2 regions of the Marisediminicola sp. LYQ134 genome follow, and region 2 is predicted to be linked to the other one. Evidence: predicted binding sites of a transcription regulator. Region 2 holds the regulator's gene; the other holds the start of a gene.
The links. The regulator HspR, encoded in region 2, represses chaperone genes until heat shock. The targets are predictions, from matches to a motif close to AAGTTGAGTCNNNNNGACTCAACTT.
Positions count from the first base shown of each region.

Region 1: a site for HspR is predicted at 1,512-1,536, ahead of ACLHIH_RS06395 (Hsp20/alpha crystallin family protein). Genes of this name have one in related genera too.

Region 1 is NZ_JBKIWP010000001.1:1,332,943-1,336,074, forward strand. Features, by position in the region: gene ACLHIH_RS06385 (aspartate ammonia-lyase) at 1-498, opposite strand, end outside; gene ACLHIH_RS06390 (tryptophan synthase subunit alpha) at 1,133-1,429, shown strand; gene ACLHIH_RS06395 (Hsp20/alpha crystallin family protein) at 1,573-2,019, shown strand; gene ACLHIH_RS06400 (hypothetical protein) at 2,101-2,289, shown strand; gene ACLHIH_RS06405 (glutathione S-transferase family protein) at 2,379-3,132, shown strand, end outside.
Region 2 is NZ_JBKIWP010000002.1:566,698-569,829, reverse strand. Features, by position in the region: gene ACLHIH_RS11340 (class I SAM-dependent methyltransferase) at 1-1,128, opposite strand, end outside; gene ACLHIH_RS11335 (heat shock protein transcriptional repressor HspR) at 1,284-1,709, opposite strand; gene ACLHIH_RS11330 (DnaJ C-terminal domain-containing protein) at 1,719-2,711, opposite strand; gene ACLHIH_RS11325 (nucleotide exchange factor GrpE) at 2,720-3,132, opposite strand, start outside.

The DNA.
Region 1 (3,132 bases), on a different contig from region 2:
GGTGAGCCGCTTGTGCTCCTCGAGCAGCCGCGTGAGGCCGAAGACCATCGCGAGCTTGATGGCCGTCGGGTAGACGTCGTTCGTGCTCTGGCTGCGGTTGACGTCGTCGAGCGGATGCAGGCTCGCGTAGTCGCCGAGCGGACGACCCAGGATCTGCAGTCCGCGATTGGCGATGACCTCGTTGGTGTTCATGTTCGTCGACGTGCCCGCGCCGCCCTGGATGACCCCGACGAGAAACTGGTCGTGCCACTGGCCGTCGATGATCTCGAGGCAGACCTGCTCGATGACATCCGCCTTCTCCGGCTCGAGCACGCCGATCGCGCGATTGGCTCGTGCCGCCGCTTGCTTGACCCTCGCGAGAGCGCGGATGAGGTCGGGGTACACCGAGATGGGTCGGCGCGTGATCGGAAAGTTCTCGAGGGCCCGCGCGGTGTGGATGCCCCAGAACACCTCGGCGGGGATCTCCATCTCCCCGAGCGAGTCGCGCTCGAGGCGCACGGGGCCCGTCGAGGGGCGACCGAAGTGCCCCGACGACGGCGATGGCGCGGCGGTCGACTCCCCCGCCCCCTCGAACCCCTCGTCGGCGGGCAGTGTCGCGGCGGCGGGGTGCTGAGGTGCGCTGTCATTCACGAGGGTCGCTCCGGTGTCGAGGTCGCGTGGCTTGTGGCCGAGAACGAGACGACTCTACTCGCGGCGTGATCGCGGGCGTCGGATCCGCCGGGGCATCCGCGCGAGAGAAAAACGGTGGGTGGTCGTGCCGCCGAACCGGTGGCGGATGCACCGCCGAGCGGTGTTGCGATGACGGCGACTTCTCGATTGTGGTTAGGCGGCGCTGTCGCCCCCGCGACTCGCCGGCAACCGAGAGTCGCCGTCATCCCTAGCCCCCCGGCTAGTTGTCATTCAGCCTATGGATCTGCTCTGACGACCGCGGCCCCCAGAGAGGGGGTCCAGCATTAGGGGGACGAACGGGGTACATCGCGACCGAGGTCCGCGCCGATCGCCGGGCCTCGCACGCTCGCTCGCTCGCTCGCTCGTGACGCGATCAGGCTTCGCGGGAGCGCGCGACGTAGGGTCGAGGAATGACTGCATCGACCGACTCTCGTCGCGGAACCGAGGCGACGAGAGCGACGGAGTGACGCGCGGGCCGAGCCTCGAGGTTCTGCGGGCGGAAGCACGAGACGAACTGCGCACCGTGATCCTCGATCGGTGCCGCGCGGGCGAGGATCCGTGGGAATTCATGGACGACCTCCCCACGGTCGACGAACTCGTCGTCGCCCTCTTGCGCGCCGATTCGATCGTCGCCGACGACTCGCGCCTCCCGAGCGCCGTGCGCGACTACCGCGTCCTCCGACAGATCGGACTGGATCACCCCGACCTCACGACAACCGTGTGGCGGATGCTCGGCGCGATCGATCTGCCGTCGCGCTGACGCTCCCTCTCCCGTCGAACCCCGAGGGTTTTTTCAGCGTTCTGTGAGTTGCATCGGGCCCATCCGATTCCTACAATTTTGGTAGTTGAGTCACATCGACTCAACTTCACACACCACGAACGATCAACGTGAAGGAGTTGACGATGGCCATGAATTTCGACCCGTTCCGTGAACTGGACCGCGTTGCGGGAGCCCTGTTCGACACCCGACAGGGGCCCCGACTCATGCCGATGGACCTCTACCGCGACGGTGACCACTACGTGCTCGCCGCCGACCTCCCGGGCATCGACCCCGGGTCGGTCGACATCGATGTCGACGGCCAGCTGCTCACCATCCGCGCCGAGAGGACCCTCAGCAACTCGCGCTCGGTCAACTGGCTCTCGCGGGAGCGCCAAGCGGGTTCGTTCCTCCGCCAGCTCAACCTCGGCCAGGGGATCGACACCGAGCACATCGAGGCGAGCTACGACAACGGCGTGCTGAGCGTCACCATCCCGGTGAGCGAGCGGGCCAAGCCGCGCAAGATCGAGGTCACGAACAACACGGGCGCGAGCACCGCCCCGTCGATCTCGAGCGAGACGGTCACCTCGTGACCGAGCGCGGGAGCCGTCGGTCGACGGCTCCCGCGCCGCAACCCCCTTGCACCACGACGGCCGCCGGGCGAAGGTGGGGGCATGAACACAAATCTCCCGTCCGACGGCACCCCCGCAGACAGCAACTCTCCCCTCGACGACGGATCGATCCCCGCCGACGCCGACCTCGTGACCTCGAACGACGCCGACGGTGAATCCGACACGGCGTCCGAGCCCGGGGTCGACCCCGAAGCGGAAGACGAGAAAGACCGCGCCGAGCGCCACTACTGAGTCGCCCTGACCGGTCGCCGGCACCTCTGGCGCTGCACCCGAGCGACACGACTCAGGGTCCTCGCCGCCGGCGACCGTAGGCTCGCGCTATGACTGACGACACTGCCACGCAGACCGCCTACGTCGAGCCGGGCAAAGAGTTCACGAGAGACACGAACTACATCCCCGACCGCATCACGAAAGACGGTCGCGACGGTTGGCCGGTCGCTGCCGACACCTACCGCCTCGTCGCCGCCCGCGCATGCCCGTGGGCCAACCGCTCCGTCATCTCGCGTCGCCTCCTCGGGCTCGAAAGCGCCATCAGCCTCGGAATGCCCGGGCCGACCCACGACTCGCGCAGCTGGACCTTCGACCTCGATGAGGGCGGAGTCGACCCGGTTCTGGGAATCGAACGCCTCCAGCAGGCCTTCTTCACGCGGTACCCCGACTACCCCCGAGGCATCACGGTGCCCGCGATCGTCGACATCGCGAGCGGCGGTGTCGTGACGAACGACTACCCGCAGATCACGATCGACTTCGCCACCGAGTGGACCGAGCACCACCGTGCTGGCGCACCGGACCTCTACCCCGAGGCCCTCCGGGCCGAGATCGACGAGGTCAACGACCTCGTGTTCCGCGACGTCAACAACGGGGTGTACCGCGCGGGCTTCGCCGGCTCCCAGAAGGCATACGACGCGGCGTACACCCGCCTCTTCGATCGACTCGACTGGCTCGAGAGCAGACTCGCCGGTCAGCGGTATCTCGTCGGCGACACGATCACCGAAGCAGACATCCGCCTCTTCACGACCCTCGCGCGGTTCGACGCGGTCTACCACGGACACTTCCGCTGCAACCGCAACAAGC
Region 2 (3,132 bases):
GGCCCGGGTCGAGACCGTCACGGTGAACTTGGCGTTGCGGCCCGCCTGCCTCGTGGGCCCGACCGTGCGGGTGAGCGCTGCACGGTAGGCGAGGTGCGAGTTGAACACCGTCCACAGTTCGCCGCCCGGTTTGAGCACGCGCGCCGCCTCCTCGAAGAGGCTCCCCGCGAGCCCGGAGTGCACGGTCGCCCCGGTGTGGAACGGCGGGTTGAGCAGCACGAGGTCGGCGCAGCCATCCGGCTGCTTCGACAATCCGACGTCGCGCTCGACCGTGAGCGCGATGCCGTTCGCCTCAGCCGTAGCGCGGGCGGATGCCACGGCCGCGGCCGATTCGTCGGATGCGAGCACCGCGACCCGCGGGTTCGTTCGCGCGAGAACGCACGCGAGGATGCCGGTGCCGCACCCGAGGTCGACGGCGGTCGCGGCATCCGCTCTCATCTCGGGCAGGAAGCTCAGCAGGTAGCGCGTTCCGATGTCGACCTTGGTGCCCGCGAAGACGGCGCCGTGCGCGCACACGGTGAGGTCGAGGTCGGCGTGATGCTCCCGTCGGGGAAACGCTCGAGCATCGCCCGCCTCCTCGGCGCGCGGTCCGCGCGCGGTGATCACGCGGGACTTCTGCCTCCCCAGGGAGGCGCGCACGTCGCCGAAATGCTTAGCGAGCACCTCGTTCATGGCCCTCGACATGTGTTTGAGACGCCCGCCGCCGACGAACACGACGTCGGGGTTGGCGTGCCGGGCGACCGCCGCGGCGATCTCGTCGAGCGCGTCGAGGCTGCGCGGCAACTGCGCGAGAACGACTCGGGCTCCGGCCAGCAGTGACGCGTCGAGCGGATGGTGCGTGAACGACTCGATGCCCTGGTCGGCCGCATTGAGCGCGAGCGCCCGCTCCCCCGTGAGCGGATCCTGGTGCACGCGCACGTCGAGCGCCCCGTGCACGGCGATCGCGCCGAGGGTGAGCGCGCCGTAGTGGTCGCCGATCACGACCATTCCGCGCGGTCCGGCGGCCGCGACATCCGCTGCAGCCTCGTCGAGGATGAGCCGGTCGCTCGCGTCGACGGCGAAGAGGTTGTCGGCTTCGACGTCGGGGCGTCGGCGCAAGGCGTCGAAGGAGAACGGGGATTCGGGCACAGTCGAGGGTACCCGCGACACGGGCGCGGATCGCGGTCGCAAACGGTCCTTCAACGATGGGCGGTGCAGCGTTTTGCGACCGCGATGCGCCGAGTTGCCGGATGCGCGCACGCGCGCCCGCCGGCCCGCGCCCGCGCCCGCCCTCGCAAACAGACCTACTCCTCGAGCTCCCGCCACCGCGGCCGCCACACGACCACTTCGGTGCTGCGCTGGGCGCGTGTGCCGGCGCGCAGCGAGATGACGTCGCCCGATTCCCGCGCCGCGAACACGCGTCGCCCCGGCCGGTTGAGCATCTCGTCGGCGAGCGCAGACTCGAGTTGGCGCACGCGCCCCGAGAGCTCGGTCACCTGGTTCTCGAGCTCGAGGATGCGGCGGATGCCCTCGAGGTTGAGCCCTTCGGCGCTCAGCCGGCCGACTTCGCGCAGCTGTTCGACGTCACGCATCGAGTAGCGCCGCGACTTGCCGGCGGTGCGGTCGGGGCTCACGAGCCCGAGTCGGTCGTACTGCCGCAGTGTCTGCGGGTGCATTCCGGCGAGCTCGGCTGCCATCGCTATCGCGAAGATCGGCGTGTGCTCGTTCATGCGCGCTCGTTATCCCTTCGCGCGATCCAGCAGGTCGAGCCGCGGGTTCTCGTCGGGCAGTTCTGCGGCGAAGGCTTCGAGCGCTTTCTCCGCCGCGGGGCTGAGCCTCGACGGCACCGCGACGAGCACGGTTGCGAGCAGGTCGCCCGTGCCCTTGGATGTCTCGACGCCGCGCCCTTTGACGCGCAGTACGCGCCCGCTCGGCGTTCCGGGGGCCACGCGCAGGCGCACGGGCTCTCCGCCGAGTGTCGGCACCTCGATCGTCGCGCCGAGTGTGGCCTCCATGAAGGTCACGGGAACGTCGACGCGCAGGTTGATTCCGTCGCGCTCGAACACCGGATGCCTGCGAACGGCGACGGTGAGCACGAGGTCTCCCGCGGCACCACCGTCGATGCTCTGCTCGCCTTTGCCGCGAAGACGGATCTTCTGGCCGTCGGCGACGCCCGCAGGGATCTTGACGCTGAGGGGGCGCCCTTCCGACGGCTGCAGCCGGATGGTGTCGCCTTTGATCGCGGTGATGAAGTCGAGGGTCGTCGACGCGGTGTAGTCGCGCCCTTTCGAGGGGGCACCCGAGCCCCGGAACCCGCCGGTCGACTGCCCGAAGCCTCCGCCACCGAACATCCCACCGAAGAGGTCTTCGAATCCGGCGCCCTGCTGGGAGTAGGTGGTGCGCTGGTTCGCGCCGCCACCTCCCCCGCCGAACATGCCGCCGAAGACGTCGTCGAACCCGCCAGGCTGACCGCCCGCGGCGAAGCGCGCTCGACCGGCACCCATTGCTCGCATCTGGTCGTACTCCGAGCGCTGCTCGGGGTCGCTCAGCACCGCGTTGGCTTCGCTGATCTCTTTGAAGCGCGCCTCGGCCGCAGCGTCACCCGGGTTGGCGTCGGGGTGATACTTGCGGGCGAGTTTGCGGTAGGCCTTCTTGAGGTCGGCCGGGGTCGCGTCTTTCGCGACCCCGAGCACGGCGTAGAAGTCCTTGTCGAACCAATCCTGGCTGGCCATCCGGCGCCTTACTCTGCAGGAACGTGGACAGCGACCTTGGCGGCGCGGATGAGGCGGTCGCCGAGGGCGTAGCCCGGTTCGATCACGTCGGCGACCGTGTTGGTCGTGACGTCGGGCGACGGCAGCTGCACGAGGGCCTCGTGGAAGTTGGGGTCGAACGGTTCGCCCTTGACCCCCACCGACCGTAAGCCGTATTTCTCGAACCCGCCGCGCAGTTTCTGCGCGACGAGGGCGAGGGGCGACCCCTCGAGGTCGCCGTGCGTCTCGGCGCGCGTGAGGTCGTCCATCGCCGGGAGCAGCGTGCGGATGACTTCGGCGATGACCGCGTCGCGGTTGGCCGCGCGGTCGCGCTCGACCCGGTTGCGGAAGTTCACGAGCTCGGCTTGCGCGCGCAACATGTCGGTGCGCATGTCGGCCACGA